Regions from separate parts of the Limnohabitans sp. TEGF004 genome, predicted to be linked through region 3. Evidence: predicted binding sites of a transcription regulator. Region 3 holds the regulator's gene; each other region holds the start of a gene.

The links. The regulator sigma-54, encoded in region 3, starts transcription at its own class of promoters, with help from an activator protein. The targets are predictions, from matches to a motif close to TGGCANGNAANCTGCTTT.
Region 1: the regulator sigma-54 is predicted to act here: its motif matches at 1,464-1,481, upstream of LINBF2_RS00235 (TorF family putative porin).
Region 2: the regulator sigma-54 is predicted to act here: its motif matches at 3,636-3,653, upstream of LINBF2_RS04290 (CmpA/NrtA family ABC transporter substrate-binding protein).
Region 4: the regulator sigma-54 is predicted to act here: its motif matches at 4,074-4,091, upstream of glnA (type I glutamate--ammonia ligase).

What each region holds. Positions count from the first base shown of each region.
Region 1 is NZ_AP027056.1:49,827-55,325, reverse strand. It holds gene amt (ammonium transporter) at 1-274, opposite strand, end outside; gene LINBF2_RS00240 (P-II family nitrogen regulator) at 289-627, opposite strand; gene LINBF2_RS00235 (TorF family putative porin) at 658-1,425, opposite strand; gene LINBF2_RS00230 (YifB family Mg chelatase-like AAA ATPase) at 1,636-3,180, shown strand; gene LINBF2_RS00225 (putative DNA-binding domain-containing protein) at 3,188-3,925, opposite strand; gene LINBF2_RS00220 (DUF692 family multinuclear iron-containing protein) at 3,919-4,644, opposite strand; gene LINBF2_RS00215 (DoxX family protein) at 4,871-5,389, opposite strand; gene LINBF2_RS00210 (putative DNA-binding domain-containing protein) at 5,386-5,499, opposite strand, start outside.
Region 2 is NZ_AP027056.1:851,177-856,675, reverse strand. It holds gene LINBF2_RS04310 (alkene reductase) at 24-1,100, shown strand; gene LINBF2_RS04305 (VOC family protein) at 1,114-1,533, shown strand; gene LINBF2_RS04300 (acyl-CoA dehydrogenase) at 1,588-2,775, opposite strand; gene LINBF2_RS04295 (ANTAR domain-containing protein) at 2,902-3,555, shown strand; gene LINBF2_RS04290 (CmpA/NrtA family ABC transporter substrate-binding protein) at 3,778-5,022, shown strand; gene ntrB (nitrate ABC transporter permease) at 5,059-5,499, shown strand, end outside.
Region 3 is NZ_AP027056.1:2,452,298-2,457,796, reverse strand. It holds gene argS (arginine--tRNA ligase) at 1-354, shown strand, start outside; gene LINBF2_RS12055 (SPOR domain-containing protein) at 375-1,061, shown strand; gene LINBF2_RS12050 (thiol:disulfide interchange protein DsbA/DsbL) at 1,080-1,736, shown strand; gene lptA (lipopolysaccharide transport periplasmic protein LptA) at 1,812-2,369, shown strand; gene lptB (LPS export ABC transporter ATP-binding protein) at 2,366-3,148, shown strand; gene LINBF2_RS12035 (RNA polymerase factor sigma-54) at 3,151-4,722, shown strand; gene LINBF2_RS12030 (THUMP domain-containing protein) at 4,731-5,499, shown strand, end outside.
Region 4 is NZ_AP027056.1:1,680,909-1,686,407, forward strand. It holds gene ntrC (nitrogen regulation protein NR(I)) at 1-859, opposite strand, end outside; gene glnL (nitrogen regulation protein NR(II)) at 901-1,971, opposite strand; gene LINBF2_RS08005 (hypothetical protein) at 1,968-2,537, opposite strand; gene glnA (type I glutamate--ammonia ligase) at 2,609-4,024, opposite strand; gene LINBF2_RS08015 (molybdopterin-binding protein) at 4,249-5,097, opposite strand; gene LINBF2_RS08020 (EI24 domain-containing protein) at 5,069-5,499, opposite strand, start outside.

The DNA.
Region 1 (5,499 bases), 220 kb from region 3:
CCGAGTAACCGTAGATGACCCACAACACATAAATGAGTGAGCTGACCACGAAGACTTGCATCAACACAGACAACATGTTTTTGCTACGCACCAAACCGCCGTAGAACAAAGCCAAACCTGGAATGGTCATCAAGATAACCAACACAGTCGCAATCGTCATAAAGGCGGTATCGCCTTTGTTAGGAACTGGCACAACCGCATCAGCGGCCATTGCCACAGCACCGCAGAGCAAAAGCCCCAACCCGAGTGTGAGAGAACTTAGGAATTTTTTCATGATGGTCTTCTTTCTTAAAGCGCTTCTGGACCGGTCTCGCCGGTGCGGATGCGGACGACTTGTTCGAGGTCGTAAACAAAAATCTTGCCGTCGCCGATTTTTCCGGTGCGTGCAGAACCTTCGATGGCTTCGATCGCGCGCTCGACGTGTTCAGCGTCAACCGCAGCTTCGATCTTGACCTTTGGCAAGAAGTCAACCACGTACTCAGCACCGCGATACAACTCGGTATGGCCTTTTTGACGGCCGAAGCCTTTGACTTCAGTGACAGTGATACCTTGCACCCCGATTTGGGAAAGGGCCTCGCGGACCTCGTCCAACTTAAAGGGTTTGATGATGGCGGTGATGAGTTTCATGGTTGCTCCTAGAGAAGACAGTGCGTTGGGTTAGAACGCGTACTTGACGCCAACAACGACAGCATCTTTGGCTACGTCGTAGCCAGAACCGTACGAGGCGAAGTCGTTTTTACCTTTGACGTTTGTGCTGATCGCTGAAAGACTAGCGGTGAGGCCATCACCCAAATCTTTGTTCAAAGTCAAAGAAACATCTGAGTAGCTAGTTGTGTTGTTCACAACTTTCTGATGTCCAGCATGGGGCACGAGTGAATAGCCGTTACCCAAATCAAAAGCAGCGCTCAGATCCCAATATGTGCTGCCCTTTGAGTTGTTAAAACCAAACAAATCTGAAAGTGCGTATGAGTATTTCAATGTTGCTACGCCGTAGGTTGCAGCACCATAAACTTCATCTGTATTGGCATTAACAAAGGTTGCGGCCGTGCTGTTCTTCAGTGTGTTGCCTTGGTACTGGTAACGCAAGTAACCAACATCAAACCCAACGCCCGCTGCTTCGAACTTGTAGCCACCATAGATGTCCAACTCAACTGGACCCTTTGTTTCGTTAGCGCCTGCAGTTGTCGAGTCTTTGATCCACTTGATGGTCGAACCCCAAGCACCCAAATAAAAGCCATTTGCATTGGCGTAATCCACACCACCTTGTAGGGCGGGATCACCCTTGGTTTGCGCAAGGCCGCGGTAACGGTATTCGCTCACCACGCCCACGTTGTAAGTCACTTCAGGCGCTACAGGTGCAGTTTGTGCAAACGCTGCAGAAGATGTGGCCAAGAGGGCCAACACGATTTTGGACTTGAGGTTCATAGTTTTCTCCGTTGAAAAATAAAGAGGGATACACCTACTTAGCAGGGTCCGTGCCAGCGTTGAAATCCACAAAAGTGATCCCTTTACTAGAACTAAGACCCAAAGTGATGCAGTAGTCTGGCTACCGAACCATTTTCACGCACACAGTTGGTGCATCACTTTGCCTTACACGCCCTGCAATGGGGCTAATCACTCAAAAAGAGAAGATTTATGACGCTTTCGTTAATTCACAGCCGCGCACTTTTGGGTTTGCAAGCACCCGCGGTGACCGTTGAGGTGCATTTAGCAAACGGTTTACCCAGTTTCACCTTGGTGGGCTTGGCAGATACCGAAGTCAAAGAAGCGCGCGAACGTGTGCGATGCGCCATTCAAAACGCAGGCCTAGACTTCCCTAGCAATAAGAGGATCACGGTCAACCTCGCGCCTGCCGATTTACCCAAAGACTCGGGCCGCTTTGATTTGCCCATTGCGCTGGGCATCTTGGCAGCCCATGGGCAATTGGATGAAGCAGCATTGGCGTCATACGAATTTGCAGGTGAGTTGTCGCTGTCTGGCGAGCTACGCCCCGTGCGTGGTGCGTTGGCCATGGGGCTGGCTTTGCGTGGTGCAGGGGTGCGCACACGTTTGGTGTTGCCGCCGGGCAGTGCCGAAGAAGCTGCGCTTGTCCCCACAGCCGAGGTCTACCGCGCCCAACACCTGAGCGATGTGGTCGCGCACTTTGCCAAACCCGAGTTGAAAGGCTCGCTGCCCGTACACACCACCGACGGCTGGTGTCGCATTGAAGCACCGGTGCTGAGTGCACCAGCCATCCCACACGGCCCTGACTTGGTCGATGTCAAAGGTCAAGCCGGCCCACGTCGGGCCCTAGAGATTGCAGCTGCTGGCGGACACTCTCTCTTATTAGTCGGCCCACCCGGCACAGGCAAGTCCATGTTGGCGCAACGCTTTGCGGCCTTGCTGCCCGACATGACACTGGACGACGCACTGGAGAGCGCCGCCGTCGCTAGCTTGGCGGGGCGCTTTGAATTGAACCAATGGATGCAGCGGCCCACGCGCAGCCCGCATCACACAGCAACGTCTGTGGCATTGGTGGGCGGTGGCACGCCACCGCGTCCAGGTGAGATTTCTTTGGCGCACAACGGTGTTCTGTTTCTGGACGAGCTTGCTGAAGTCAAGCGCAGCGCGCTGGAAGCTTTACGCGAGCCTTTGGAGAACGGTCACATCACCATCTCGCGTGCGGCTACTCAGGCCAAGTTTCCTGCGCGTTTTCAATTGATTGCAGCGATGAACCCCTGCCCCTGCGGCTACTTGGGTTTCAGCATGAAAGCTTGTCGTTGCACACCCGACCAAGTGTCGCGTTACCAAGGCAAGCTCAGCGGCCCTTTACTAGACCGCATCGACTTGCAAGTGGAAGTGCCCACACTGGCTACCGAGGTGTTGATGCACAGCGTGTCGGGTGAATCCACCGCCACCGTGCGTGCACGCTGCTTGGCGGCGTATGCCAAAGCACTCGCGCGACAAGGCACACCCAACCAAGGTTTGCAGGGCCAAGCTTTGGAAGCTCACCTGCAGCTCGATGCAGCAGCGGCCACGTTTTTACAAAACGCAGCGACCAAGCTGGGTTGGTCAAGCCGCAGCACACACCGCGCGCTGCGCGTGGCACGCACCATTGCAGACTTGGCCGACAGCACCTCGGTGCAAGTGGCGCATGTGGCCGAAGCGTTGCAATACCGGCGTGTGTTGGTCAGTCACTGACCACGCCTCACACGCGAGCACCCAACACAATGCCTTCGCGTTGCAGCTGCGCCATCACTTCTGCACCTTCACGCACAAAGGCTTCAGGTTCGGGGTGCGACAACCACATGGCCAACACCATGAAGGCTTGTTCACCGCTTTGCCCATCACGCAATAAGTCAATCAGCTGACCACGAAAGACGCTGCTTTCCAACACGTGCAGCGTGTCGTCCTTGTCGCGCAACATGGACACGTAGGTGCTTTGCATGTCATCTGGCTGGTGATCGGTGTCAATGCTGTGAACAGGCCACTCATACGCCGCCTCCACATGGGTGGGATTGAGCACCACGGCGTGGTGCATCACATTCGCATCGACGTCACACGCGGGCCAGCTTACTGGCGTGGTGTTGACGGCGTTTTGTAACCATTCGAAGTGTGCCAAGTCTTGCAGCCACGCGGGCAAGCGTTGCATGTCTGGGCTTTCACACACGTGGTCCACAAAAGCCCGCTGAGTGGTGCTAGCCCAAGGCGTATGCGGTTGTGCGTCTTTGAGGAAGAGGCGCACGGCATGCTCCCACATCTCATCACCCAACAACGCGCACGTCACGGGAAACGCAGGCGCCAAGACCTCGCTCACATGCGTCACCATGTCTTGCGTGCAGGCCGCTGCATCGGCAAAAGACACACCAGCAGGAGCCGATACGCCTAGGGGGTCGCGCAAATGGCGCGCCAGTGCGAATTGAAATTGTCGGAAATCGTTCAACATGTCAGGGCCTCTAAGTTCAGTTGCATCACATCGTCTACACAGCGCGCCACGCGCCGGTGGGTGCGCGCCAGCACATCACCCAGCAAGGGGTATTCGCGGCCCACACGCACATAGTCGATGTGGCTCAGTGGCAGGGCTTGCAAAAACGCATGCGGGTCAAAGCCAAAGTGCAACGCATTTGCAGCAAGCGCATGCAAGTCCAAATGCAAGCTGCAACCCGACGCTGACACCACAGCCGAAATGAACTCAGCCTCGTTCATGTCCACGTGTGCCGGCGTCATGCGATGCACCACGTTGCGAATGCCAATGCGCAAACCGAGTGCGTCTTGCACTTGGGCAATGCGCGCGGCCGTCCAAGCCACAGCAGCACGTGTGCTGGGAATGGGCAGGTTGATGAACAAGGGCGCATCGTCTGCGCTCCAAGCCAAGGCTTCGGAAAAAACCTGAACGCCGTGCTCGGCAATGAAGCTGCGCAAATCGCGCAACACATGTTTGTCTAACGCGCCGGGCCCGCCCAATGACAAGCTTTGGCTCAAACACACGCAAGGGTAGTGCTGGGTGAGTTGCTGCAAGTCTTTACAGATACGCGCCGACACGCCGATCCAATCGGGTGGGGTGAGTTCTAAAAATTGCAAATTGTCTGGCGCACGATTTTTCAGCGGCGCTAACAATGCGGGGCGCAGGGCCAAGCCCGTCCCATGCAAGGTGTGATGTTTCATAAAGTAAGCGTCCTATCAACGGGCCAACGCTTGGCCCTAGGCGACTACTTCGACACCTGCGCACAGAACATGATGAAACGAATTTGCAAATTAAAGTCTTTTTGATAGTTACCCCAAGACCTCACAAATCACGTAGGCGTCTCTCGATAAATTTCAGTCTTCGCATCATTGGCCACTGCTGTGTCTGCCAGCCTTGGTGTGCTGCAAGTGGTGGGCAACAGCATGCTCAGCTGACACAACGGCGACGCAACACGTCGTCCAGCGACAGTCGACCGGGGCCCATCCACAGCAGGGTCCACAACATGCCCATCAGCACCACGGGATACTTGAAGTTGCCAAAGCCTTTGTCGGTGAACACATAGCCTTGGGCCAACTCGCCCCATGTGTGCCACGCCTCTGGCCAGTGCACGCTGGCAATGGCGACCACACTCAGCACCAACAATGACACCGAGAAAAAGCGCGTGCCAAGCCCGATGACCAAAGCGATACCGCCGAGCAGCTCAAACCACGTGGCCATTTGCCAGCTGATGTTGGGAGGCACGAGGATGAAAGGAAACGGGAACTGGTCTTGAATATCTGCAAACCAGTTTTCGCCGTTGAATTTTTCTAATCCTGATTCAAAGAAATCCCAACCCAGAATCAAGCGCAGGCTGAACAGACCTACCCACAAACCCAACGCGTCGAACGTGCCTAGGCATTGATTGAGGCGTGTTTTCATGCACACGTGATGGATGTTTTGGCTCATGGTTGTGTTCCCAAAATAATGTCTTGTTCTTGTAGTTGCTTGAGCAAGGTGACCCCAAATGCCATCAGCAGTTCGGGCTGCGGATGTCGCATTTGTTCAGCGATGTGTTG
Region 2 (5,499 bases), 1.0 Mb from region 3:
TTCAGAACCTTCAGAAATTGCACATGACGACACCTCAGCTTTTCCAACCCACACGCATCGGCGACATTGAAGTGGCCAACCGCATCGTCATGGCCCCACTCACCCGCAGCCGCGCAGCTGACGGCGACATCCCCGGCAGCGCGATGAACGTGGACTATTACCGCCAGCGCAGTGGTGCGGGCCTCATCATCAGCGAAGGCACACAAATCTCGCCCGTGGGCAAAGGCTACATGGCGACCCCCGGCATTTATTCAGACGCCCAAGTCGAAGGCTGGAAGCCCATCACCCAAGCCGTGCATGAGGCAGGCTCCAAAATCATCGCGCAAATTTGGCATGTGGGCCGCATCACGCACCCAGACCTGACTGGTGGTGCGCAGCCCGTGGCCCCTTCGGCCATTCAGCCCAAGGTGGTGGCCTACACCCCCAATGGCAAAGTCGATGTGCCCGTGCCACATGCTTTGACAACCGCTGAAGTGCAAGAGGTGGTGCAGCAATTCCGCCAAGCCGCCGCCAACGCCATTCGTGCGGGGTTTGATGGGGTGGAAATTCACGGTGCCAATGGTTATTTGGTCGACCAGTTCATCCGTGACGGTGCCAACCAACGCACCGACGCGTACGGTGGTTCGATTGAAAACCGCTGCCGCTTTGCCCTCGAAGTGGTGGATGCCTGCGTGGCCGAAATCGGCGCGGGCCGCGTCGGCATTCGTTTGTCGCCCCTCACCCCCTTCAACGACTTGGCTGACAGCAACCCACAAACTGTGTTTGCCTATCTGGTGGAAGAGCTCAACAAACGCGGCATCGCGTTCATTCACTTCATCGAAGGCGCCACGGGCGGCCCACGTGACGTGCCTGGCTTTGACTACGCCTGGGCGCGCCAAGCGTTCCAAGGCACCTACATCGCCAACAACGGTTACGACCGCCAAATGGCCATCGACGCCATTGACTCAGGCAAGGCCGATGCCGTTGCATTTGGTCGCTTGTTCATCTCTAACCCCGACTTGGTCGAGCGTTTGAAATTGAATGCCGTGCTGAACGAGCCCAACCCCAACACCTTCTACACACCCGGCCCCGTCGGTTACACCGACTACCCCACCCTTTAAAGAAAGGCTCGCCATGAAATACCTACACACCATGGTGCGCGTGACTGACCTAGAAGCGTCGTTGCGTTTTTACCGCGATGCGCTGGGCCTGACGGTCCTGCGCACCAACGAGTACCCGCAGGGTCGCTTCACACTGGTCTACCTCGCCGCACCTGGCGATGAAGATGCGCAAGTGGAGCTCACCTACAACTGGGACCCAGAGGTCTACACCGGTGGTCGCAACTTCGGTCACTTAGCTTATGCCGTCGACAACATTTACGCCACCTGTGAGCAGTTGCAAGCGCATGGCGTCACCATTCTTCGCCCACCTCGCGATGGCCGCATGGCCTTTGTGCGCTCACCCGATGACATCTCGGTGGAGTTGCTACAAAAAGGTGAAGCCTTAGCGCCAACCGCGCCGTGGGTGGACATGCCCAACATCGGTCATTGGTAAAAAAAGGGTTTGCAAAACATTGCAAACCCTTTTCTATATCAGCGCTCTGGCGTTTCAGTTGCTGAATGCAGCAATCCCAGTGATGGCGCGACCCAAAATCAAAGCGTGCACATCGTGCGTGCCTTCGTAGGTGTTCACCACTTCCAGGTTGACCAAATGACGTGCCACGCCAAACTCATCGCTGATGCCGTTGCCGCCCATCATGTCGCGAGCCATGCGTGCAATGTCTAGTGCTTTGCCACAGCTGTTGCGCTTAAGGATGGATGTGATGTCGACGCTTGCGGTGCCCTCGTCTTTCATGCGGCCCAAGCGCAAACAGCCTTGCAGGCCCAATGAAATTTCAGTCAGCATGTCGGCCAGTTTCTTTTGAATCAGCTGATTGGCGGCGAGTGGGCGACCAAACTGCTGACGGTCCAGCACGTATTGGCGAGCGCGGTGGAAGCAATCTTCAGCAGCACCCAAAGCGCCCCAAGCAATGCCGTAACGCGCGCTGTTCAAGCAGGTGAACGGACCTTTGAGGCCACGCACATCTGGGAACGCGTTTTCTTCTGGCACAAACACCTCGTCCATCACGATTTCACCTGTGATCGAGGCTCGCAAGCCCACTTTGCCGTGCACCGCAGGTGCACTCAAACCCTTCCAGCCTTTTTCCAAAACGAAGCCGCGAATCGCGCCTGCATCATCTTTGGCCCACACCACAAACACATCGGCAATCGGGCTGTTGGTGATCCACATCTTGGCGCCTGACAACGAATAACCCCCCGTCACTTTCTTGGCACGCGTGATCATGCTGCCAGGATCTGAGCCGTGGTTGGGTTCGGTCAAACCAAAGCAACCAATCCACTCGCCTGTGGCGAGCTTGGGCAAGTACTTTTGCTTTTGGGCTTCGGTACCAAATTCATAAATGGGCACCATCACCAAAGACGATTGCACGCTCATCATCGAGCGGTAGCCTGAGTCCACGCGTTCGACTTCGCGAGCCACCAGGCCGTAGCACACATAGTTCAAACCCGCACCGCCATAGGCTTCAGGAATGCTGGGGCCCAACAAACCCAGCTCACCCATTTCACGAAAAATAGACGCATCGGTTTTTTCATGACGGAAAGCTTCCAACACACGTGGCGCCAAACGCTCTTGGCAATAAGCCGCCGCCGCATCTTTGACCTGACGCTCATCGTCGGTCAATTGCTGGTCAAGCATGAAAGGGTCGCCCCAGTGAAATTTGGTCGATGAAATGGACATGAAGACTCCTCAATGATCAGACGATTTTCTCTCTATTCACAAGGCACAACTATAAACATGCGTGGATTGGCCCATTACTTGCGAGTTAGCAAAGGCACCGCAAAGGCATCCCCACATTCACCCCGCATGAAAAGCAAGTTTCCCCATTCCAAGTCACCCACCGCACTGAAAATCGTGGTGGTCGCACCTGACTTGGATATTCAAGACGCGAGCGATGAACACGCCGTGTCACAAGCCGAACGATCTAGGGCGCTGCGCATTGGCTTGCTAGAAAGCGGCTTCAACCTGATTGCCACCTTGCCTGCCGATGTGTTTTTGGCAGACCGCATCCATCAGCTGCAACCCGACCTGATCATCGTGGATGCGGAATCTGAAGCACGTGATGCCTTAGAACACGTGGTGTTCGCCACCCGCGACGAGCGCCGCCCCATCGTGCTGTTCACCGACGACAACGACACCACCCATGTGCGCGACGCGGTGGCGGTGGGCGTGTCGGCCTACATCGTCGATGGCCTGTCGAGCACACGCATTCGCCCCATCTTGGATGTGGCCATGGCACGCTTTGAATACGAAGAACGCCTGCGCGGTGAGCGCGACGACGCACGCCACGCGTTGCAAGAGCGCACAGTGGTTGACCGCGCCAAAGCCCTGTTGATGGAACGTCAAGGCCTGAGCGAGCAAGACGCTTTCACCAAGCTGCGCAAAGTGGCGATGGACAAAGGTTTGAAGATGGGCGACGTGGCACAACGCACACTCGACATGGCCGACCTGCTGTCCTAATTTGGTGCGCCTTCTTGGTGCACATCGATGCAAACGCCCCGCCATGGGGCGTTTTTTCATACGGGAGAACCCTCAACAGCTGGCACAGCAATTGCAATCAGTTCACAGCAAGAACCAATGACGGTTCAAGGACAAAGGCGTCCCCACCCATGCACCCCAAGTGCGTGCGGTGAGGACGCCTTTGTCGTTTCTGCCCCAGTTTTTTTATAGAGGAGTGATGTCATGACGAAACTTTTGGAGACCCCCATGAGCCGCCGCAATGTCTTGCAAGCCGCCACCGCAGGCGCTCTCACCATCGCCCCTGCCTTGCGTGCCGCGGTGTACGCCCAAGGTTCAGACAAACCTGAAAAAGAAGAAGTGCGCATCGGCTTCATTCCCCTCACCGATTGCGCCAGCGTGGTGATGGCTTCGGTGCTGGGCATCGACAAAAAATACGGCGTCAAGATCATCCCCACCAAAGAGTCCAGCTGGGCAGGTGTGCGCGACAAATTGGTCAACGGCGAGCTCGACTTTGCCCACGCTCTGTACGGCCTGATTTACGGCGTGCACATGGGCACTGCCGGGCCGAAGAAAGACATGGCCGTGCTCATGAGCTTGAACCAAAACGGCCAAGCCATCACGCTGTCCAAAAAGCTCGCCGACAAAGGCGCGGTCGATGCAGCCAGCCTCGCCAAGTTGATGGCCACTGACAAACGCGAATACACCTTCGCCCAAACCTTCCCCACCGGCACACACGCCATGTGGCTGTATTACTGGTTGGCCAGCGCGGGTATCAACCCACTCAAAGACGCCAAGGTCATCACCGTGCCGCCGCCTCAAATGGTGGCCAACATGCGCGTGGGCAACATGGACGGCTACTGCGTGGGCGAGCCTTGGGGCCACCGCGCCATTGCCGATGGCATTGGCATCACCGCCGCCACCACCCAAGACATTTGGCGTGACCACCCCGAAAAAGTGCTGGGCACCACCGGCGACTTCGTCAAGAAATACCCCAACACCGCACGCGCTGTGACCGCCGCCATTTTGGAAGCGGGCAAGTGGATTGACGCGGGCTTGCAAAACAAAATGAAGATGGCTGAAACCATCGCCGACAAGTCGTATGTCAACACCAGCGTGGATGTGATCAACCAACGCATCTTGGGCCGCTACCAAAACGGTTTGGGCAAAACGTGGGACGACCCCAACCACATGAAGTTTTTCAACGACGGCACGGCCAACTTCCCTTACCTCTCAGACGGCATGTGGTTCCTCACGCAACACAAGCGTTGGGGCTTGCTCAAAGACCACCCTGACTATTTGAAGGTGGCCAAAGAGATCAACCAAATCGACATCTTCAAACAAGCCGCTGCGGCCAGCAAAACGCCAGTGCCTAAAGACGTGATGCGCACCAGCAAATTGATGGACGGCGTGGTGTGGGACGGCAAAGACCCAAAGAAATACGCCGACAGCTTCAAAGTTCACGCTTAAAGCATCCACGAACGCTCTCGCACAAGGACACATCTCATGCATTTGAAACACCTGTTGTCACGCGTGGTGCCGCCCTTCATGGGCTTGGCACTGCTGGTGGGCATTTGGTCGCTGGTGTCTGTCACCAGCACCAACAACTTTCCCAACCCAACCGACACCTTCTGGCAAGCCGTGGATGTGTTCAGCAACCCGTTCTACAGCAACGGCCCCAACGACCAAGGCGTGGGCTGGAACGTGTGGAGTTCTCTCAAGCGCGTGGCACTGGGTTTTGGTTTGGCCGCGTTGGTGGGCATTCCTTTGGGCTTTCTGATTGGACGCTTCGAGTTCTTGTCGCGCATGTTCAACCCGCTCATCAGCTTGTTGCGCCCTGTATCGCCCTTGGCTTGGTTGCCCATTGGTTTGTTGGTGTTCAAAGGCGCCAACCCTGCGGCCATTTGGACCATCTTCATCTGCTCCATTTGGCCCATGGTCATCAAC
Region 3 (5,499 bases):
GCCCGCATTTGTTCGGTGCTGCGTGCATGGGCTGACAAAGACGGCGGCGATGTGGCGACTCTCAAAGATGTGGACTTGTCTGCGCTGGAAAGCCCGCAAGCCCAAGCCCTCATGCTGCAACTGGCCAAGTACCCCGCCATGCTCAGCGCAGCATCGGCCGACTTTGCGCCACACGACGTGACTTTCTACTTGCGCGACCTCGCGGCTAGTTACCACAGCTACTACGATGCCGAGCGCATTTTGGTGGACGACGAAGCGGTCAAAAAAGCGCGTTTGGCGCTGGTGGCTGCCACCGCACAGGTGCTGCACAATGGCTTGGCGGTGTTGGGCGTGTCAGCCCCCGCCAGCATGTAATGGGACGGGAGACTTTGAGCATGAATCAGCAACGCGGGAGCACTTTGGTGGGCTTCATCATTGGTTTGGTGGTGGGCCTGGCCGTGGCCTTGGGCGTCGCGGTGTATGTGACCAAAGTACCGATGCCGTTCATGAACAAAGGCCAAACGCGCTCTGCCGACCAAGATGCAGCGGAAGCTGAAAAGAACAAAGACTGGGACCCGAACGCGCCGTTGTATGGCAAGAAGGGCAGCAAGTCAGGCGACAAAACCGACGAGCCGAAGACTGAACCTAAGCCAGACGCTGCGGTCAAAGTCGATCCTAAGAGCGCAGACCCTTTGGGTGATTTGGTCAAGTCGAAAACCGCCGAGCCTAAACCAGAGGCCAAAGCCAAGCCTGAGGTGAAAACACCTGAGGCCAAGCCCGCAGAAACCAAAGCGCCTGAGCCCAAAGCTGCTGAACCCACCGCTGAGGCTAAAGCAGCCATTGCAGATCCGTTCATTTACTTCGTTCAAGCCGGTGCTTACCGCAGCAATGAAGAAGCCCAAGCACAACGCGCCAAGACCGCATTGCTGGGCTTAGACGCCAAAATCAGCGAGCGTGACCAAGGCGGTCGTACGGTTTACCGAGTGCGTGTGGGCCCACTCGACAAAGTCGAAGCCGAACGCGTGCGCGCCAAACTCGAAGCTGCGCATATTGATTCCGCCATGGTGCGGGTGCAACGTTAAACACCAAGAGGTCAACCTATGAAACGACGTGATTTTTCTTTGGCTGCCATCAGTGCCGCTACTGTGACTGGTTTGCCTTTGGCTGCACAAGCCCAAGGCCCTGCGGCTAAAAAGCCTGTCGAAGGCACTGACTATTTGTCGCTCGACAAGCGTGTGCCCACCGATGTGGGTGCAGGCAAGATTGAGTTGATCGAGTTCTTTTGGTACAGCTGCCCGCACTGCAATTCTTTTGAGCCTCAGTTTGCTGCTTGGGTCAAGGCGGCGCCCAAAGATGTGGTGGTGGTGCGTGTGCCTGTGCGTTTCCGTGACGACTTTGAGGCGCAACAACGTGCGTACTACGTGTTTGAGTCGCTCAACATGGTTGACGCCATGCACGGCAAGTTGTTTCACGCCATTCATACCGAGCGTCAGCAGCTCAATACAGCACCCGCATTGGCGGCTTGGGCCAATAAAAATGGTTTACCTGAGAAGAAGTTCCTTGACACCTTCAACAGCTTTGGCGTGGCCACCAAGGCACGTCGTGCGACTCAGTTGCAAGAGGCGTTCAAGGTTCAAGGCGTGCCCGCTTTAGGCGTGGCTGGTCGTTTTTACACAGACGGCTCATTGACCCAAACCATGGATCGTGCCTTGCAGGTTGCCGAGTATTTGATTGGCGAAGTGCGCCGCGGCCGCTAACGCCTGCCAAGTCAGCACGGAAATTGCTATCTTGATGGTTAGAATGCCATCAACTTAACGAGCAATATTCGTGCCTTGACTTCATTTGCTTCTTTCTTACTCACGTTACTGATGGCCATCGTGCCGGTAGCGGCGTCCGCAGAAAAAGCAGACCGTGAGAAACCCACCAACATTGAGGCCGATCATTTGGTGCACGACGAGCTGAACCAAGTCAGCATCTTCACGGGGCGCGCTGTGTTGACCCGAGGCACCATGGTCATGCGCGGTACCCGCATTGAAATGCGCGAAGACGCCGATGGTTATCAATTTGGCGTCATCCTTCCCGAAGCGAACAAGCGTGCTTTCTTTCGTCAAAAACGTGAAGGCAACGATGAATTCATGGAAGGCGAAGCCTCACGCATCGAGTTCGATGGCAAGGCGGATCGCATCAAACTCATCGACCAAGCCGAAGTGCGTCGCTACCGTGGCGCTGTGTTGAACGACACGATGACCGGCAAGCTCATCATTTATGAAAACCTGACCGATGTGTTCACCATTGACGGTCAGGGGCGCGAAGAAGGTGGCAAGGCCAGCAGTGGTCGCGTGAAAGCCGTCTTGTCACCGCGCAGCAAAGCATTGGATAAAAAACCGTGATCGAAACGCTTTCACCTGCACACCCTGTTGACACGACGGAGAGTCGCTTAGAAGCACGTCATTTGCAAAAGTCTTATGGCAGCCGCAAGGTGGTGCACGACGTGTCCATCTCGGTGAAAAAAGGCGAAGTGGTGGGATTGCTGGGCCCCAACGGCGCAGGCAAGACGACCTCGTTCTACATGATCGTGGGTTTGGTGCGTGCGGATGGTGGCAGCATCACGATTGATGGTCAGCCCGTGGCGCATTTGCCGATTCACCGCCGCTCGCGTTTGGGTTTGAGTTATTTGCCGCAAGAAGCCTCCATCTTTCGCAAGCTGAATGTGGAAGACAACGTGCGCGCGGTGCTGGAGTTGCAACGCGACGAAAACGGCAAGCCGCTGCAACATGACGAGATTGAAAAACGTTTGACGTCTCTGTTGCAAGAGTTGCGCGTAGACCACTTGCGTGCCTCGCCCTCTGTGGCGCTGTCGGGCGGTGAACGTCGTCGCGTGGAGATTGCACGTGCTTTGGCGACCAACCCCCGCTTCATTTTGTTAGATGAGCCGTTTGCAGGTATTGACCCGATTGCGGTGATTGAAATTCAACGCATCATTGGTTTCTTGAAGGCGCGTGGCATGGGTGTGCTCATCACTGACCACAACGTGCGCGAAACCCTGGGCATTTGCGACCACGCCTGCATCATCAGCGACGGCCGTGTGCTGGCGCAGGGTACGCCGCGCGAAATTATCGAGAACGCGGATGTGCGACGCGTGTATCTCGGCGAACATTTCCGAATGTGATCATGAAGCAAGGCTTATCACTCCGTGTCTCCCAACATCTGGCGCTCACGCCCCAGTTGCAGCAGTCGATCCGACTGTTGCAGTTGTCGACGTTGGAGCTGAGCCAAGAGATTGAGCAAATGCTCGACGAGAACCCGTTTCTCGACAAAGAGTTTGAAGAAGCCCCGCGCGAAGAGTTTGGCCTCGACAAAGCCGATACACCGAGCCGCGACGAAGAGGTTGAGCCCATGCGCGAAGTGCCGTCGATGGACGGCGGCATGTCTGAAATCAGCGTAGATAACACGGCCAGCGATACCGAACCCAGCGTGGACGGCATTGCTGAAAGTTGGGATGGCGATGGCAGTGTGGAGTTTTCTGCCGACGATTCCGAGTGGGGCGGCGATGCCCCTGCCAGCAATAACAACAACACCGCTGACAGTGACACTGCCGATGCCACTGAGCTGGCGCGCATGCAAGAGTCGCTCACCTCGCATTTGCACCGCCAAGCGCTGTCGCTGCGCCTCAGCCCCACCGATACGGCCGCGCTGCGCTACTTGATTGAAAACCTCAACGACGATGGTTATCTTGAAGACACCTTGCGCAGCTTGGCCGAAGGTTTGGGCGGGGACGACGAAGAGCAAATCGAAGAGCTGGAGCATCGCTTCCAAGTGGCTCTGTCTCTGTTGCAAAGCCTCGAGCCCGTAGGTGTGGGCGCACGCGATTTGGCCGAGTGCTTGACGCTGCAACTCAAAGCGCTGACGCCCAAAGGCGAAGAAGCATTGCAGATTCGCGACACGGCAATTCTTATGTGTAAGCAGCCGATGGAGATGTTGGCCAAGCGCGATTTCAAACGCCTCGCCGTCATCGTCGGTGACAGCGAAGCCAACGTCAAAGTAGCGATTGCCCTGATCGGTCGCTTAGAGCCCAAGCCAGGCCGCCGCTTTGCTGATGTAGAGCGCCATGTGGTGGTGCCTGATGTGTTGGTGACCCGCGTGGGCAAATCCACCATCGCGCCTAAATTCAAGGTCGCGCTTAACCCCGATGTGATGCCCCGTTTGCGCGTGCACGACATTTATGCCAACGCCCTCAAAGGCGGCAAGGGCGACAACCATGCGGGCTTGCAACAACGCTTGCAAGAGGCGCGTTGGTTCATCAAAAACATTCAGCAACGCTTTGACACCATCTTGCGCGTGAGCAACGCCATTGCTGAGCGCCAGAAAAACTTCTTCATCCACGGTGAACTTGCCATGCGCCCGATGGTGCTGCGCGAAATTGCCGAAGAGTTGGGGTTGCACGAATCCACCATCAGCCGCGTGACCACCAACAAATACATGAGCACGCCCTTTGGCACGTTTGAGCTCAAGTATTTCTTTGGCTCGGGGCTAGAGACCGACAGCGGCAACAACGCATCCAGCACAGCGGTGCGCGCGCTCATCAAGCAATTTGTGGCGAGCGAGAACCCCAAAAAGCCGCTATCGGATAATCAACTCTCCGAAATGCTCAAAGAGCAAGGCATTGAGTGCGCACGCCGCACCGTGGCCAAATACCGTGAGGCGCTGCGTATTGCGCCCACGACACTGCGCAAAGCGCTTTAAAGAATCCTATGAATCAATTACATCTCTTCTTGCCCTGTGCGGCAGGCGTCGAATCCTATTTGGCCGAGGAAGTGCGTCGCATCACTGGTGTGGGTGACGACGACATTCGCGCCTTTCGTGCGGGTGTGATGGTGCGCACTTCGTGGCGCGATGTGTTGCAGCTCAATCTGCACAGTCGCTTGGCACAGCGCGTGTTGGTGGAGTTGTCGCACACCCAGTACCGCCAAGAAGAAGACCTGTACCGCGCTGCGGGTGAAGTGGCTTGGGAGCTGTGGTTCTCACCCAAAGAAACCTTCAAGATTGAAATCACCGCGCAGCACAGCCCTTTGAAGAGTCTGAACTTTGCGGCGCTCAAAATCAAAGATGCGGTGGCTGATCGCTTCCGCCACAAGTTTGGCGTGCGCCCTGATGTCAACACGCAGTGGCCCGATGCACGCATCTACGCCCACCTGACCACAGAGAGCTGCACGCTCTACATCGATACCTCGGGCGAGCCTTTGTTTAAACGCGGCTGGCGCGCTGACAAAGGCGATGCGCCGTTGAAAGAAACCCTCGCTGCTGCCATGTTGGCCGCAAGTGGCTGGAGCCAAGGCGATGGCACCGCCGCCAACCCCGATGGCCTCGTCGCCCAAGGTGTGCCGCTGTATGACCCATGCTGCGGCAGCGGCACCATCGCGATTGAAGCGGCGCAAATTGCCTGCAACATCGCGCCGGGCTCTATGCGCAAATTTGGATTCCAAAAACTCATTCCCTACCAAGAGCATGTATGGCACGGCT
Region 4 (5,499 bases), 770 kb from region 3:
CTTGGTGCGTTGCTGCAATCACGCGCACATTGGCTTTGATGGCGCTGTGGCCTCCCACGCGGTAATACGTGCCATCGCTCAACACACGCAGCAAGCGGGTTTGCAAATCAAACGGCATGTCACCGATTTCATCTAAGAACAAGGTGCCGCTCTCAGCCTGCTCAAAGCGGCCACGGCGCGTGGTTTGCGCACCGGTAAAAGCACCACGTTCGTGGCCGAAGAGTTCGCTCTCCAGCAAATCTTTAGGAATCGCCGCGGTGTTGATGGCCACAAACGGGCCTTTGTTGCCCGCATCACCACGGGGCGAATGTTTGTGCAGCGCACGTGCCACGAGTTCTTTACCCGAGCCGCTTTCACCCGTGATCATCACGGTCACATTGCTTTGACTCAGGCGACCAATCGCACGAAACACGTCTTGCATGGCAGGAGCTTGGCCCAGCATTTCGGGTGTGGCATCTTGTGCTTCGCTTTGCGCTTGCTCGCGTTGGCTTTCGTCCAAAGCGCGGCGAATCAGCTCGACCGCTTTGGGCAAATCAAAAGGCTTGGGCAGATATTCAAACGCACCGCCTTGAAAAGCAGATACTGCGCTGTCCAAATCGGAAAAGGCCGTCATGATGATGACGGGCAGCGAGGGCAAGCGCTCTTTCACTTTGGTGAGCAAATCCAAACCCGAACCACCCGGCATGCGGATGTCGCTGACCAAAATTTGCGGGCCGTCATCCTCGCTCACCGAGTCGAGCGCTTGCAGCACTTCGCGGGGGCTGGTGAAGCTGCGGGTGGGCAGGTTCTCGCGCAACAGCGCTTTTTCCAGCACGAAGCGAATTGACTGGTCGTCGTCCACAATCCAAATCGATTTCATCTCGGCACTTTCTGTTTCTAAGTTAGAGGCCACGCGAGGCTTCAGGGTAGCGGGATCAGAATTTTGAAATCTGTTCGCCCCGGCACACTGTCACACTCAATCAAGCCATGGTGCTGCTGTACAAAGGTTTGTGCCAAATTCAGCCCAAGGCCAGAACCGCCATCTCGTCCAGAAACCAAGGGGAAAAATAACCTGTCCTTGATTTCTTCCGGAATGCCGGGCCCGTTGTCTATTACATGCAATTCCAGTGCCAACCGATAGCGTTGTTTGCCAAAAGTCACTTGGCGGTTGATGCGTGTGCGTAAAACAATCTCAGCGTCACCTTCAGCGACTCGATCAGCCAAAGCTTGCGCCGCGTTGTGCACGATGTTGAGCACGGCTTGAATGAGCTGCTCACGGTCGCCACGGAACTCGGGGATGGACGTGTCGTAGTCGCGCACCATGCGCAGACCTTTGGGGAACTCCGCCAAGATTAGGCTGCGCACACGCTCACACACCTCATGGATGTTGACGTCGCCCACCACATGCGGGCGGCGGTGCGGCGCCAGCAAACGGTCCACCAACACTTGCAAGCGGTCGGCTTCGTGGATGATGACTTGGGTGTATTCGATGAGGTCTTTGCTTTCCACCTCCATTTGCAACAACTGCGCTGCGCCACGAATGCCCCCTAATGGGTTTTTGATTTCGTGGGCCAAGTTGCGAATCAGCTCTTTGTTGGCTTGGGCTTGGTCAATCAGGCGCTCTTCGCGGTCTTGACGGGTTTGCAGCTCCAGCGGCAGCAGCTCGACCAGCACCTCGCCTGCCACATCCGTGGGCGCCACGATGACGTGCACAGGCATGGGGTCTTGCAAGGGGCGGCGCAGCTGTGCGTCATAGCGCATGGTGGCAAACGCATTGGTCTGCGCACCTTGCAAGGCATTCTCAAACGATTGGGTTTCGTTGAAGTAGCTCGCCATGGCAGAGCCTTCAATGGTGCGGCGCGAGACACCCATCACATCTTCTAGCGCCGCATTGGCAAACACCACCACACCGTCGGTGCGCACCACAGCCACCAAGGTCGCCAGCAAGTCAAACGCTTGTGCGTAATTGGATTGAATCACCGGCAAGGTCATGGTTTGCTTCCAGTTTGAACGGGGACCGACAAGCGTGACAACTCGCGCTGCAGCCCTGCCAGATCAGCCTCTGTGCGTTGCAACGCACTGCGCAGTTGCGCGACACGGTCTTGGTATTTTTGCGGCTGACGGAACTCATCGGCGCGACGTTCAGGCTCACCGTTGTTCCACTCGCGCAGCAACCCGGCATGTTGTTGCTGTACTTTTTGCAATTCAGCTTGCAGCACAGCTTGCGCCTGTGTGTCGCGTTGGCGTTGTTCGGCGCTGTCGACCTTCGCTGAGCCTGCACTGGTGCCGCCGCTGGCATTCACTTGGGGAGATGCAACGGATGCGCCTTGCACACGCGTGCCTTCAATCACCGTCACACTGCCACCAGCCAAGGGCTTGCAGTTCGCCGCAGGGTCGGGTTGGTTGGTATAGGCGTTGCCGCAGCGGTAAATACGTTGCTGCTCAGACGAAGCACATGCTGGCCACGCGAACAAAAGTAGGGCCAAACAAAAGCCTGGTAACAAAAGATCACGCACAACGCGATCAAACAATAAAGAGTGGCGCAACAAAGATGTCATCACTTCATAACAGTTGAAACAAAAAAGGACGGCTTGCGCCGTCCTTTGATTGCACGTGTCGTTGCAACGAATTACAGCGAGTAGTACATGTCGTATTCGACAGGAGACACTTCCACGCGGCTACGGGTGACTTCTTGCATCTTCAAGTCGATGTAAGCGTCGATCCATGAGTCGGTGAACACGCCGCCTTTGGTCAAGAAGGCACGGTCTGCATCGAGGGCTTCCAAAGCTTGGTCCAAGCTAGAGCACACGGTTGGGACCAATTTGTCTTCCTCGGGTGGGAGGTGGTACAAATCTTTGGTCGCTGCTTCGCCTGGGTGGATCTTGTTCTCGATACCGTCCAAACCAGCCATCAACAAGGCTGCGAAGCCGAGGTAAGGGTTGCACAATGGATCTGGGAAACGCGCTTCTACGCGGCGACCCTTGTCGCTGGCCACGTTAGGAATACGGATCGAAGCAGAACGGTTCTTGGCAGAGTAAGCCAATTTCACTGGGGCTTCGAAGTGAGGCACCAAACGCTTGTAGCTGTTGGTACCTGGGTTGGTGATGGCGTTCAAAGCACGTGCGTGCTTGATGATGCCGCCGATGTAGTACAGCGCCAAGTCTGACAAACCAGCGTAGCCGTTGCCTGCGAACAAGTTCTTGCCGTCTTTCCAGATGGACTGGTGCACGTGCATGCCAGAACCGTTGTCGCCAGCGTAGGGCTTAGGCATGAACGTGGCGGTTTTGCCGTAAGCGTTGGCCACGTTGTGGATCACGTACTTTTGCAGCAATGTCCAGTCAGCGCGCTCGACCAAAGTGGAGAACTTGGTGCCGATTTCGCATTGACCTGCGCCAGCCACTTCGTGGTGGTGCACTTCAACAGGAATACCCACGGACTCGAGGATCAGCGACATTTCGCTGCGCATGTCGTGTGTGCTGTCAACCGGAGGCACTGGGAAGTAGCCACCCTTGACACGGTTGCGGTGACCGCTGTTGCCGTTGTCCATCTTGGTGCCGCTGTTCCAAGGCGCTTCGGCTTCGTCAATGGCGTAGAAGGTATTGTTTGGCTCAGTGCTCCATCGCACATCGTCAAACAAGAAGAACTCTGGCTCTGGACCAAAGTAAGCGGTGTCGCCCACGCCAGATTGCTTGAGGAAGGACTCGGCGCGCTTGGCGATCGAACGTGGGTCACGCTCGTAGGCCTTACCGTCTGTGGGTTCGATCACATCACAGATCAACACAAGGGTCACTTCTTCAAAGAAGGGGTCGATGATCGCGCTGCTTGGATCAGGCATCAACAACATGTCAGAGGCTTCGATGCCTTTCCAACCAGCAATAGAAGAACCGTCAAACGCTTGACCTTCTTCAAACTTGCTTTCGTCAAACTGCGACACGGGCGCAGTGATGTGCTGCCACTTGCCACGGGTATCGGTGAAACGGAAATCAACGAATTTGACTTCGTTCTCTTTCACCATTTTGATTACGTCTGCGACGGTCTTGGCCATCAAGTTCTCCTGCTGGGTAGTTGGGTTAAAAAGTGTTTCGAGGTTTGAGAATGCAGTTTCTGTGCCAGCGTTTGCCAGCAGCAAGCTTCATCAGCTCTACCGTCAAGTCGCGTATTTTGCACCGAGATTGGCGCAAATTAACTCAAGATGCCCATTACGCGCATCAAACACAGAAAAACAAAATGCTTTATTTTGGTGCAATCTTGCACCAAAATGGTTCATTGTTATTTTCGCACCAATTCAGGGCCTAACTTCAAGCCAAACGGTTGAAGCCCCGTCAGCATCGCCGAATAAGCCTGAGTCACGATTTCAGGTGCGCCCTTGACGCCCAACTCGATGTGACGCCCGTGCACTGGGTGATCCACGCTTGGCAAGCTGAACACTTTGACACCTTCGAAATCACGCTCCAAGGCTTCCATCAAGGGCGTCAGCGTAGCCTCCATCGAGCCGTAGACGACAACAGACTGCTCAATCCAAGCCTCATGCTGAAACAGATGCGGGTAATGTGTGTCGAGCACCCATGCCATCATGGGCCACGCCATCACGGGAAAGCCCGGCACAAAGTGCACCACGCCGCCACCTGCACCGTGGCAAGTGAAGCCTGGAATCTTGTTGTACGGATTGGGGATGATGCTGGCTCCCACGGGGAACACACCCATGTTGAGGCGGTGGATGTTGTCGTGGCGGTCGGGTTCGTAGGGCACGCCCTGCTCTTTCGCCGTGTCTTGCATGCGTTCACGAATCAAGGCTTCGGCTTGCGGGTGCAGCACGATGTCTAGGCCCAATGCCTTGCCTGCACACTGACGGGTGTGGTCGTCAGGCGTGGCACCAATGCCGCCGCACGAAAACACAATGCTGTGGCTCTCAAAAGCACGGGCCAGTGTGCGGGTGATGCGCTCGGGCGAATCGCCCACGTAGTCCGCCCAATCCAGCGACAAACCACGCGCACTCAAAAGCTCAATGAGTTTGGGCATGTGCTTGTCGGCACGCTTGCCCGAGAGAATTTCATCGCCGACGATGATGAGGCCAAACTCTGGCCTGGCTTTAGATGCTGGAGGTGGGATTTGAGTCATCACCCAATGCTACCGTGGGCAGCGGCACCGAGGCGCCCATCACCACAGTGCCCGACTCGGCACGCAGGGCTTCCAGCGCCGCCAAGCTGTAATGCGTGAACCAGAGCGAGGTGAAAGCAAACACCAAGGCGTAAATCCAAATGGCCAGTGGAATGAGCACCAAAAACGCAGCGGCAAACACAGCACCCGATGCCCACACCAGGCTTGGCAGCGCACCCATGTAGCCTGTCAGCAGACCAATCGTCAACAAGCCGATGCGGTGCTGGCGGCCAATGGCCAAGCGCTCTTCGCGACTGGCATGGTTGACCAAGGCATCAAACACCATCACGCGGTAGCTGAGCCACCCCCAAATCAGCGGAGGCACGATGAACATCAAAGGTGGTACCGCCCACAACGGTAGCG